2 regions of the Pseudomonas sp. LBUM1664 genome follow, and region 2 is predicted to be linked to the other one. Evidence: riboswitches for the same ligand, from Rfam matches in the RefSeq annotation. Region 2 holds a riboswitch; the other holds the start of a gene.
What was found. A riboswitch is a leader RNA that binds a small molecule or an ion and turns the genes downstream of it on or off. The one in region 2 is predicted to bind cobalamin.
Positions count from the first base shown of each region.

Region 1: it holds a riboswitch for cobalamin, as region 2 does, so the genes downstream of both, cobO (cob(I)yrinic acid a,c-diamide adenosyltransferase) here and cobW (cobalamin biosynthesis protein CobW) in region 2, are expected to answer to the same signal.

Region 1 is NZ_CP166791.1:4,741,311-4,747,603, reverse strand. Features, by position in the region: gene ACA047_RS22245 (C40 family peptidase) at 57-590, shown strand; gene ACA047_RS22240 (class I SAM-dependent methyltransferase) at 606-1,268, shown strand; gene ACA047_RS22235 (PQQ-dependent sugar dehydrogenase) at 1,331-2,644, opposite strand; gene ACA047_RS22230 (hypothetical protein) at 2,711-3,295, opposite strand; cobalamin riboswitch at 3,454-3,664, shown strand; gene cobO (cob(I)yrinic acid a,c-diamide adenosyltransferase) at 3,746-4,372, shown strand; gene ACA047_RS22220 (cobyrinic acid a,c-diamide synthase CobB) at 4,384-5,763, shown strand; gene bluB (5,6-dimethylbenzimidazole synthase) at 5,760-6,293, shown strand, end outside.
Region 2 is NZ_CP166791.1:3,969,044-3,975,336, forward strand. Features, by position in the region: gene cobN (cobaltochelatase subunit CobN) at 1-2,585, opposite strand, end outside; gene cobW (cobalamin biosynthesis protein CobW) at 2,589-3,653, opposite strand; cobalamin riboswitch at 3,752-3,987, opposite strand; cobalamin riboswitch at 4,112-4,349, shown strand; gene ACA047_RS18430 (CbtB domain-containing protein) at 4,449-4,637, shown strand; gene ACA047_RS18435 (CbtA family protein) at 4,649-5,344, shown strand; gene ACA047_RS18440 (cobalamin biosynthesis protein) at 5,341-5,745, shown strand; gene cobM (precorrin-4 C(11)-methyltransferase) at 5,822-6,293, shown strand, end outside.

The sequences.
Region 1 (6,293 bases), 770 kb from region 2:
GATTTGTTTTCATGCCCACGGCAGAAAAGCCGCATCCAGATCAGGATTGTCTGCATATGTCGACGTCGGCCCGCCTCATTCTCATTGTTCTCGCCGCGCTGCTCAGCGCTTGTGCCAGCCGCACTCCGCCGCCAGCTCCGGTACGGGCTCCGGTGGTCTTTGCACCCGCGCAATCCTTTTCTCCGGCTGCCGAAGACGTGCTCTTCCGGGCGTTGGGCCTGGTGGGAACGCCGTATCGCTGGGGCGGCAATACACCGGATTCGGGTTTTGATTGCAGCGGCTTGATCGGTTATGTGTACCGCGACGCCGCCGGTATTTCCCTGCCGCGCTCCACCCGCGAGATGATCGGCATGCGAGCCCCGGATGTTGGCAAGGAAGCGTTGCAGACCGGTGACCTGATTTTCTTCGCTACCAGCGGCGGCTCCCGGGTCAGCCATGCCGGCATCTATGTCGGTGAGGGCCGCTTCGTCCACGCACCGGCCACCGGTGGCACGGTCAAGCTTGATAGCCTGTCCAAGGCCTATTGGCAGAAAGCCTATCTGGGCGCCAAGCGCGTACTGCAACCGGAACACCTGGCTCGCAATCCCTGATTCGCGGAGGTCGTCATGACCGCTCGCTCCCTTAACCTTGATGACGCCCTTTACCAGTATCTGCTGGACGTTTCCCTGCGGGAGACGCCTTTGCAGCGGCGCTTGAGGGACGAGACTCAAGCCCTGCCCATGGCTCGCTGGCAAATAGCGCCCGAACAGGGGCAGTTTCTGGCGCTGCTGGTGAAACTCACCGGCGCCCGGCGCCTGCTGGAGGTCGGCACCTTCACCGGCTACAGCGCCTTGTGCATGGCCTCGGCCATGCCGCAGGACGGCTCGCTGATCTGCTGCGACATCCCCGGCGACTACAACGCCACGGCGCTTCGCTATTGGCAGCAGGCCGGTTTGGCCGAGCGAATCGAACTGCGCCTGGCCCCAGCCTTGGAAACCCTCGCCGATCTTGAACGGCAAGGGCAGGGCGCAACCTTTGACCTGATCTTCATCGATGCCGACAAGGCCAATTACCCGACTTACCTGGAGCATTCGCTGCGGCTGCTGCGTGGCGGTGGGTTGGTGATGTTCGATAACACGCTATGGAGCGGGCGGGTGTTGGAAGTCGACTCGCAAAGTGAAGACACCCGCGCCATCCAGGCGCTCAATCGCGCCTTGAAGGATGACCCAAGGGTGGATTTGTCGCTGTTGCCCCTGGGAGATGGGTTGACGCTGTGTCGCAAGCTCTAATTGGGCTTCAGACTGGAACAAATGTGTGGTGAGGGGATAAATCCCCTCGCCACAATTCATCATCATTTAGTCGCCGACACACGCCAAATCTTGTTCCCCACATCATCGGCCACCAACAGCCCGCCCTGCTTGTCGATCACCACGCCCACCGGCCGGCCCTGGGCTTTTTCATCTGCGTTCAGGAAACCGGTCAGCACATCCACCGGTTGTCCCACCGGCTTGCCGGCGTTGAACGGTACGAAAATCACTTTATAGCCACTGTGGGGTTTACGGTTCCATGACCCATGCTGCCCGATGAAAGCCCCTTCGGTGAACGGCGCCGGTAAGGTGCTGCCTTCGGCGAAGGTCAGGCCCAGCGATGCAGTATGAGGGCCGACGGCGTAGTCCGGGGCGATGGCCTTGGCCACCTGTTCTGCGTTTTGTGGCTCGACCCGGACATCGACGTTCTGCCCGTAGTAGCTGTAGGGCCAGCCATAGAAGGCGCCGTCCTTGACCGAGGTGATGTAGTCCGGCACCAGGTCGCTGCCGATTTCATCCCGCTCGTTCACGGCCGTCCACAACGCCCCGCTGCGCGGTTCCCAGGCCAGGCCGTTGGGGTTGCGCAGGCCCGAAGCGAAGATACGGTGATTGCCGCTGGCACGATCCACTTCCCAGATCGCCGCGCGACCTTCTTCAGCCGCCATGCCATTTTCCGCGACGTTGCTGTTCGAGCCGGTGGTGACGTACAACTTGCTGCCGTCCTGGCTGGCGATGACGTTTTTGGTCCAGTGATGGTTGATTGTGCCACCCGGCAAATCGACGACCTTGGTCGGTTGCGCCTTGATTTGCGTGTCGCCTTCCTTGTACGGGAAACGAATCAGCCGATCGGTGTCGGCCACATACAGGTCATTGCCTACCAGCGTCATGCCGAACGGTGAGTTGAGGTTTTCCAGGAAAATCGTACGCGTTTCGACAACGCCGTCGTGATTGGCGTCGCGCAAGAGGGTGATGCGATTGGGGCTGGGTACCCCGGCACCGGCGCGGCCCATGACCTTTTTCATTACCCAGCCACGGATGCCCTTGGCATCGTCCGGCTTGGGCGGGGCGTTGGTTTCCGCCACCAGCACGTCGCCATTGGGCAGCACGTAGAGCCAGCGCGGATGATCCAAGCCTTCGGCGAATGCAGCCACTTGCAGGCCCTGGGCCGGGGTTGGCTTGGCACCGTCGGGCCAGCCGACGGCTTCGGCGATATTGACGGTGGGGACCAGGGTCTTGTTCGGCTCGGGCAGCTTCGGCGATGGGCCGGTGCCGTCGGACACTTGCAGTGTGGAAGACTCGCCACAAGCAACAAGCCCTGCGGCAAGGGCGACGATCAGAAGATGGGGTGGCTTGAGCATGCTGGCTTCCCTATGAATGCATGTGGTTATTCATAGAGAAGCGTAGACACGCGATGGTTCAACCGGTCAGCCGTGGGCCTGTTTGAACAGTACGGCGATGCCGGGATGATAATGGCCGGCCTCGTTGCGCAATTTGCGGTAGGCGTAAGGGAAATACCAGGCCACGGCGCAGGTGTTTTCCTTCTGCAGGTCGTCGATCATGTCCTGCAGCTCTTCGGGCGTGGCGCTCTGCTGGGCTTTTTGCGGGGAGACGAACAGGCAACCCAGCTTCAGGTCGCTGGCATAACTGATGCGTTTGGCATCGCTGGCAGCCTCCAACAGGGGCTGGGCCAGGTTCAGATTGTTGACCTTGGGCCAGCGTTGGGTGGCCTGGATGAAGGCGCGTTCATCGGTGCTGGCAATGAACAGGTCGGCGCTGACGTTGCGTTCGCCTTCTTCATTCTGTTTGCGGGTCGGGGTGTTTTGCAGCGTGACCATCTCGGCCATCCAGGCGGCAGCCGACAGCAAGCCGAGGTTGGCTTTTTCATCGAACCAGTAAGGTGTGTCGTTATCGCCGCGCACGGCGTTGTAGTGGTCGATACAATCAAACCAACGTTCCAGCACCGGGCGCAGGAATTCCAGTTTTGGATTGCTGATGATCATGCCTTGCATGCTATTGCCCTCTTGTTCTTGTGGTATCGGGTGTGATGTCTCTTTGATATCACTTGCCGCAGAATCACACAAGATAGGCGTCACTTTATTGATCGGGGCCAATGATTGCGCCGACACGGGCGGCGGCTTTAATTGACGCTCCACCCCCAACCCTCTAACCTTCGCGGCTTGTTTCAGGTGCTTTGTGACCTTGGTCGACAAAGTGAAACAGGGAAGCCGGTGAGTACACGCGAACCCGGCGCTGCCCCCGCAACGGTAAATGAGTTAACGCTGCGTATTGGCCACTGTGTCCGCATGACATGGGAAGGCGCGCGGCCCGGCATTACGCCGCTCATGAGCCCGGAGACCGGCCTGATTCATCCAACGGCATCACGGTGGGCGATGCCAGGCTTGTTGCCGCCTTTTTTTGTGCCCGCCCGCCGTTATCCAGTCCCAAACGGAGGCTTCCCCATGACCGGCTCCCCCATCATCAATGCATCCGACCGCGACGAACGCCACCTGGCGCGCATGCTGCGCAAGAAAGCCGTGATCGACGAGCGCATCGCCAACTCGCCGAACGAATGCGGCCTGCTGCTGGTGCTGACCGGCAACGGCAAGGGCAAGAGCAGCTCGGCGTTCGGCATGTTGGCGCGGTCCATGGGACACGGCATGCAATGCGGCGTGGTGCAGTTCATCAAGGGGCGCAACAGCACCGGTGAGGAGCTGTTTTTCCGCCGCTTCCCGGAGCAGGTGCGCTTTCACGTCATGGGCGAAGGCTTCACTTGGGAAACCCAGGACCGCCAGCGCGACATCGCCGCTGCCGAAGCCGCCTGGGCGGTGTCGCGCCAATTGCTGAGCGATCCGTCCATTGGCCTGGTGGTGCTCGATGAACTCAACATCGCCCTCAAGCACGGTTACCTCGACCTCGATCATGTCCTGAGCGATCTTCAGGCCCGCCCGCCGATGCAGCACGTCGTGGTGACCGGTCGCGGCGCCAAGCCAGAAATGATCGAACTGGCCGACACCGTTACCGAAATGGGCATGATCAAGCACGCCTTCCAGGCCGGCATCAAGGCGCAGAAAGGCGTCGAGCTGTGAGTGATGCCAGCATGAACAACCGCCAGTGCCCGGCGGTGCTGATCGCCGCCCCGGCCTCGGGGCAAGGCAAGACCACCGTCACTGCCGCACTGGCTCGTTTGCATCGCAACCAAGGGCGCAAGGTGCGCGTATTCAAGTGCGGTCCGGACTTCCTTGACCCGATGATCCTGGAGCGTGCCAGTGGCTCGCCGGTCTATCAATTGGACATGTGGATGGTCGGTGAGCAGGAAAGTCGACGGCTGTTGTGGGAAGCCGCCGCTGAAGCAGACCTGATTCTGATCGAAGGGGTGATGGGGCTGTTCGACGGCACGCCGTCCAGCGCCGACCTGGCGCGGCATTTCGGCGTACCGGTGCTGGCGGTGATCGACGGCACGGCCATGGCCCAGACATTTGGCGCCCTGGCCTTGGGCCTGGCGCGGTACCAACCAGACTTACCATTCGCCGGGGTGCTGGCCAACCGGGTCGGCACCTTGCGCCACGCGCAGTTGCTCGAAGGCAGCCTGACCGAAGGCCTGCGCTGGTACGGCGCGCTCTCCCGGGAAACCGGTATCGAATTGCCCAGTCGCCACCTCGGGTTGGTCCAGGCCAGTGAGCTGAACGACCTGGACTTGCGTCTCGACGCGGCGGCCGATGCCTTGGCAGGCAGTTGTGAAGTGTCGCTGCCACCGGCTGTGACGTTCGCCGCGCCCCAGGTGATCGCCGCGCAGCCATGGCTCGACGGTGTTCGCATCGCCGTGGCCCGGGACGAAGCGTTTGCTTTCACCTATGGCGCGAGCCTGGATTTGCTGCGGGCCATGGGCGCGCAGTTGAGCTTCTTTTCACCGATTCATGACACCGAGCTGCCCGAGGCGCACAGTCTGTATCTGCCCGGTGGCTATCCGGAATTGCACCACGTGGCGTTAGCGCAGAATGCCCTGATGCTGGCCGCAATCCGTGCTCACCATGAAGCAGGCAAACCGCTGCTGGCCGAATGCGGCGGCATGCTGTATCTGCTGGATTCGTTGACCGACGTCGAGGGCACCCGTGCCGAACTCCTCGGTTTGCTGGCCGGTGATGCGCAGATGCAAAAGCGTCTGGCGGCCCTGGCACTGCAATCGGTGGATTTGCCGGAAGGCACCCTGCGTGGGCACACCTATCACCATTCCCTGACCAGCACCGAGCTGGCGCCGATTGCTCGCGGCCATAGCCCCAACGGTGGGCGTGGGGCGGAGGCGGTTTTCCGGCAAGGGCGGATGACGGCTTCCTACGTGCACTTTTACTTTCCGTCCAATCCGAGGGCGATTGCCTCGCTGTTTGCGCCCGATCTTGAAGCCGCCTTCGCGAGCAAGCTTGCTCCCACAGTGGATCACCTAAACCCAGTGGGAGCGGGCTTGCTCGCGAAGAGGCCATGACAGACAACGCTTTCCCTCAGGCCGAACGCGACGCGATCTACCGCGCCATCGCCGAGCGTCGCGACATGCGCCACTTCACCGGTGGCACGGTTGAACCGTCACTGCTGCGCCGCCTGCTGGAAGCCGCGCACCAGGCGCCCAGCGTGGGCCTGATGCAGCCGTGGCGGTTCATCCGCATCAGCGACCGCGCCTTGCGTGGGGAAATCCGGCAACTGGTGGAGCAAGAGCGCATCCGCACCGCCGAGGCCCTGAACGAGCGCAGCGATGAGTTCATGACGCTCAAGGTCGAAGGCATCAACGACTGCGCCGAAGTGCTGGTGGCGGCGTTGATGGATGATCGCGAGCGGCACATTTTCGGTCGTCGGACCTTGCCGGAAATGGACCTGGCCTCGCTGTCCTGCGCGATCCAGAATCTGTGGCTGGCCTCCCGCGCCGAAGGGCTGGGGATGGGCTGGGTGTCGTTGTTCGAACCCCAGGCACTGGCTGATCTGCTGGGCCTGCCTGCGGGTGCCAAGCCGCTGGCGATACTC
Region 2 (6,293 bases):
CGCCCAGTGGGCAGCACATCCAGGCGGCCGCGACTCGGTGCACCGCTGGGGCCGGCCGGCACGAAGCGCCCGCTCAACGCATCGAGCAGGCCGCGCATTTCAGCCGGGCCACAAGCGTCCAAACGTGGAGCCACAACGGATCGCAGGTTTTGGATGATGCTGCTCACCATCTCCCAACCCGGCGCGTCGAGTTGCTCGACCAGGCCTTCCAGGGCCTGCTCGATCAACTGCCCGGCGAATAATTCCAGGCGTTCGCGGGTATCACCGGCGGTGCGCCAGGCTTCGGCGCTGATGTTGCGCAACACCTCGGGGCAGCGTCCGGTCCAAGGCTCGGCCAGGGCACAATCCAGCGGATCGAAACCCAGCTCGAACGCCTTGGCCAACGCCCGCAGCAGACTCGACTGCGCGCCCTTGCCGTCGCCACGGGGAATGCGCAGCAACGCCAGCAAGGTGTCGATGCGCAGCCGTCCGGTGGGCGACTCGCCAAAAATGTGCAAGCCGTCGCGGATCTGCGATTCCTTCAAATCGCACAGGTAGGTGTCCAGGCGCGGCAACCAGATCGCCGCGTCGGCGTCGCCGTCCAGCGGGGCGTCCAATTGCAGCTCGCGGTCGATGTGGGTCTCGCGCACCAGGTTCAGGATATCCCGTTGCAGTTCCCGGGCCCGGCGCGGGTCCAGCCATTGCGCCTCGTAGTATTCATCGGCCAACAGTTCGAGGTTACGCAATGGCCCGTAGGTTTCGGCGCGGGTCAGCGGTGGCATCAAGTGGTCGATAATCACCGCTTGCGTGCGGCGTTTGGCCTGGGCGCCCTCGCCCGGGTCGTTGACGATGAACGGATAGATGTTCGGCAGCGGCCCCAACAGCGCATCCGGCCAGCAGCTCTCCGACAGCCCGACGCCCTTGCCCGGCAGCCATTCGAGGTTGCCGTGCTTGCCGACGTGAATCACCCCATGGGCGCCGTAGGTGTTGCGCAACCAGAAGTAAAACGCCAAATAACCGTGAGGCGGCACCAGGTCCGGGTCGTGGTACACCGCACTCGGATCGACCTGATAACCGCGGGCCGGCTGGATGCCCACGAAGGTCAGGCCCAGGCGCAGGCCGGCGACCATCAAGCGGCCATCACGGAACATCGGATCCTTGTCGGGCGAACCCCAGCGCTCCAGCACCGCCCGGCGATTGGCCTCGGGCAGGGCGTCGAACATGGCTTGATAAGCATCGAGCGCCAGGCTTTGATGACAGGGTCGCAGGTCGAGATTGTCCAGATCGTTGCTGACCCCACCGAGCAACTGCTGGATCAGCGCGGTGCCACTTGAGGGCAATTCGGCCGGCAGTGGATAGCCCTCGGCCTGCAAAGCCCGCAGGATATTCAACGCCGCCGCCGGGGTATCCAGGCCGACGCCGTTGCCGATACGCCCGTCCCGGGTCGGGTAGTTGGCGAGGATCAACGCCACACGCTTTTGCTCGTTGGGCAGGCGCCCCAGGGTGGTCCAGCGCCGCGCCAGTTCGGCGACAAAATCCATGCGTTCGGGCACAGCCCGGTAGCAGACCACGTCGCTCTGGCTGCGCTCGCTGCGCCAAGCCAGATCCTTGAAACTGATCGGGCGGCTGATGATCCGCCCGTCCAGTTCCGGCAAGGCAATGTGCATCGCCAAGTCCCGCGGCCCCAGCCCTTGTTCGCTGGCGCGCCAGCCGGGTTCGTTGTCCTGGGCGCAGATCGCCTGGATCACCGGGATATTGCGGCGAAACGGACGCAAGTGCGGCGCTTCGGGACTGGATTGGGCGAACCCGGTGGTGTTGAGGATCACCCCCGCCGCCACCTCATCCAGCCAGTCTTCGACCAACGCCAGGCAACCGGGCTCCTTGAGGCTCGCCACGGCGATTGGCAGCGGATTGAGCCCTGCCGCTTGCAGCCGCTGGCAAAATACATCGATGAACGCCGTGTTCGCCGCTTGCAAGTGGGAGCGATAAAACAGCACGGCCGCCACCGGTTCATCGGCCTGCCAGTCGGCTTGCCAATCGCTGAGGCTGGCGCTGGTTTTTTCCGGATGGTAGATCGCCGTGCGTGGCAGGGTTTGCGGTTCACGCCAAGGATAATCGCGACCGAACCATTGGCTGGCCAGGTTATGAAACAGGTCCAGGGCATTGCCCAGCCCACCCTGGCGCAAAAACTGCCAGAGCCGGTCACGGTCGGCGGCGGGCACGTTGCTCAGGTCGCTGAGTTCCGGGTCCGGGCGATCGTCTCCCGGCACCAGGATCAGCTTGACGCCGCGCCCAGCCAGTTCCATCAGCCGATCGATGCCGTAGCGCCAATAGCCAATGCCGCCGTGCAGCGACAACAGGATGACCTTGGCGTGACGCAGCACGTCTTCGAAGTACAGATCCACCGAGGCATGGTTCTGCACCTGCATCGGGTTGGCGAGGCGAAACTCGGGATAGTCGCCCGGCAACTGCTTCGCCGCTTCGGCCAGCAGCGCCAGGCTGGAATCGCCGCTGCACAGGATCACCAGCTCGGCGGGGGTTTGCCCCAGGTCGGCAATGTTGTCGTCCGATACGAAGCCGCCGGGTTGGGTCCTGAGCAGGTGCATGGCTTAGGCGCTGAGGGCGGCGCGCAACTGCGCTTCGAGCAGCCCGGCGTCCAGCGCTTGGCCAATCAGCACCAGACGGGTAACCCGCGCTTCATCGGCGCCCCACTGGCGGTCGAAATGCTTGTCAAAACGCGTGCCCACGCCCTGGATCAGCAGGCGCATCGGCTTGTTCGGGATCGCTGCAAAACCCTTGACCCGCAGCACGCCGTGCTGGACCACCAGTTGCGTCAGTGCGTCCAGCAACAGGCTTTCGTCAGCCTGGGGCAGTTCGATGGAAATCGAATCGAAGGCATCATGATCGTGATCGTCTTCGTCGCCGCCATGGTGATGGTCGTGATGGCTGTGGCGGCCGTCGATGTGCTCTTCGGAGCCGGTGCCCAGGCCAATCAGTACGTCCAGCGGCAGGCGACCGCTGCTGGCTTCAATGACCTTGACCGCCGGCGGCAGCTCTTCGGCCACTTCCAGACGGACTTTGGCCAGGTCTTCAGGGCTGATGAGGTCGGCTTTGTTGAGGATCACCAGGTCGGCGCTCGCCAGTTGATCGGCGAACAGTTCGTGCAGCGGTGATTCGTGATCCAGGTTCGGGTCGAGTTTGCGCTGGGCATCAACCTGGTCGGGGAACGCGGCGAAGGTGCCAGCGGCCACGGCTGGGCTGTCGACGACGGTGATCACCGCATCGACGGTGCAGGCGCTGCGGATTTCCGGCCACTGGAAGGCCTGGACCAGCGGCTTGGGCAGGGCCAAACCGGAGGTTTCGATGAGGATGTGGTCAAGGTCGCCGCGCCGGGCCACCAGCTCGCGCATCACCGGGAAGAACTCCTCCTGCACCGTGCAGCACAGGCAGCCGTTGGCCAGTTCATAAACGCGGCCGTTGGCTTCTTCTTCGGTGCAACCGATGGAGCACTGCTTGAGGATCTCGCCGTCGATGCCCAGCTCGCCGAATTCGTTGACGATCACCGCAATGCGTCGCCCCTGGGCGTTGTCGAGCATGTGCCGCAGCAAGGTGGTTTTGCCCGAGCCGAGGAAACCGGTGACGATGGTGACGGGGAGTTTGGCCAGTGTTTTCATCGGATGCCCTTTGGCAAGGTGGCGGGCAAACCGGACGACAACCGCAGGCACAGACGTGCGCGGAAGATTTCGCCACCGGATCACCCCGCCCGGTTGTAGTGAGAATCTGTCTCGAGGCAGGTCTCCTGGCTGACGGTGGGCCAGTCCAGGCTTTTCATACAAAGCCTGGTACTGGCAATTACTGCGCCTTCCCGTGCGCACTTTTTTGTAAAGTGCATGCACAGTGGCCTGGCAGAAACATCACCGTTCACAGTTGCGGGGGCAGCCGCGGCTTGGACCGCGTTCCCTTCTTAGCTTCGGCGCGAGCCGAAGAACCTCGAAGGCGCAAGGCTACGCAGGGTGTGGGGGCGGGTCAATGTTTGCGAGGGAGTTCTGTGGTGTATGTGCTCGCGATAGGGGCAACTCGATGTCAATCTGCAAACCCATGCCAATTGACGCCCCGCCCCCGCCCATGCTCTCCTGTGCGCCTAGTTACGGGTGCCCTTCACAGGGTGAAACGGGAAACCGGTGAATCGTGTGCTTTACTTCAAAGCCACGTCAGTCCGGTGCTGCCCCCGCAACGGTAAGCGAGCGAAGCGTCGAATCCACTGTGTATGCCCTGCTACAAAAAGGGCGCATGGGAAGGTGACGCTTGCAGGCCAGGCGCAAGCCCTGCCCCTCGTGAGCCCGGAGACCGGCCCATGACTCATGCATCAACAACCCGCGGTGGGCGGGCGCTGTTCGAACCTTGGCGGGCCTTCGCCAGGGTTTTCATTGCGCTCGCTTCCCCCGCCGACACAACCCGAGGGAAGCGCCATGTCGACCATCAGCAGCATCGCCCGCACCGCCAGTAGCACCACCACCCTGAGCCAGCGCCTGAGCGCAGCGATCTTCGCCTCGATCCTGGGCGCCGGCCTGGTCTATTTCGCCGGTTTCTCCCACATCGAAGCGGTGCATAACGCGGCCCACGACACCCGCCACAGCGCCGCATTCCCGTGCCATTGAGACCTGACGAGATGATTAAGCGTATCGCGCAAACCGCCGGGTTCAGTGGACTGCTGGCCGCCCTGCTGCTGACCCTCCTGCAAAGTTTCTGGGTATCGCCGCTGATTCTGCAGGCTGAAACCTACGAAAAAGCCCCAGCTGCCGAGGTTCATGAACACGCCGCCGGGGTTGCTCACACCCACGACGCCCAAGCCTGGGAACCGGAGGATGGCTGGCAGCGCGTGCTGTCCACCACGGGCGGCAACCTGGTGGTCGCCGTGGGTTTCGCCCTGATGCTGGCGGGCCTGTACACGCTGCGCACGCCAACCCGCACTTCCCAAGGCCTGCTCTGGGGCCTGGCCGGTTATGCCACTTTCGTCCTGGCGCCGACCCTCGGGCTGCCACCGGAATTGCCCGGCACTGCGGCGGCCGACCTGGCCCAGCGGCAGATGTGGTGGATCGGCACCGCAGCGTCCACGGCCGTGGGCATTGCCCTGATCGCCTTCGGCCGGCATTGGCTGCTCAAGCTGCTGGGCGTGGCGACCTTGCTGGTGCCCCATGTCATCGGCGCGCCGCAGCCCGAAGTCCATTCGATGCTGGCGCCCGAAGCGCTTGAAAGCCAGTTCAAGATCGCCTCGCAATTGACCAACGTCGCGTTCTGGTTGGCCCTGGGCCTGATCAGCACCTGGCTGTTTCGCCGTGGCGGTCAAGCCCACCGCGACGCATGAGCACTGAGCCGGTCCTGGTGATCGGCCTGGGTTGCCAGCGTGGTTGCCCGGCCAGCACGTTGCGAGCATTGCTCGATCAAACGCTGCTGGCCCACGGCGTTGAGCTCCAGTCGGTGCGGGCCCTGGCCAGTATCGACCTCAAGCGTGACGAACCGGGGCTGCTGGAACTGGCCGAGCAGTTGGCGCTGCCGCTGACGTGCTTCAGTGCCGGGCAGTTGGCCAGTGCTCAACAGCGTCTCAGTCACCGCTCCCAAATCGCGTTCGAGCACACCGGCTGCTACGGCATCGCCGAAAGCGCGGCCCTTGCCCTGGCCGACCAATTAGGCACGGCGCCCGCAAGGCTGCTGATTCCCCGCCAAAAGGCCCCCAAGGCCACGTTGGCATTGGCGGTGGCGTCGTAAATCCCGATAATCCGCGCTCAGGATCATGAGCAATCCTCATTTGGGCGTCGCTCACTCACCTTTTCAGGAGCCGGTCATGACCGTTTACTTCATCGGCGCCGGCCCCGGCGACCCGGAACTGATCACCGTCAAAGGCCAGCGGCTGATCCGCAGCTGCGCAGTCATCATCTACGCAGGCTCTCTGGTGCCAACGGCGGTGCTTGAAGGGCATCGTGCCGACCAAGTGGTCAACAGTGCCGAACTGCACTTGGAACAGATCATCGAGTTGATCAGAACCGCCCATCTCAAGGGCCAGGACGTGGCCCGGGTGCACTCCGGCGACCCGAGCCTGTACGGCGCCATCGGCGAACAGATTCGCTGCCTGCGCGAACTGGACATCCCTTTCGAGATCATCCCCGGTGTCACCGCGACCTCAGCCTGCGCAGCCCTGCTGGGCACCGAACTGACCTTGCCGGACGTGTCCCAAAGCGTGATCCTCACCCGTTACGCGGACAAAACCGCAATGCCTGCTGGGGAAGAACTGACCAGCCTGGCGCAGCACGGGGCGA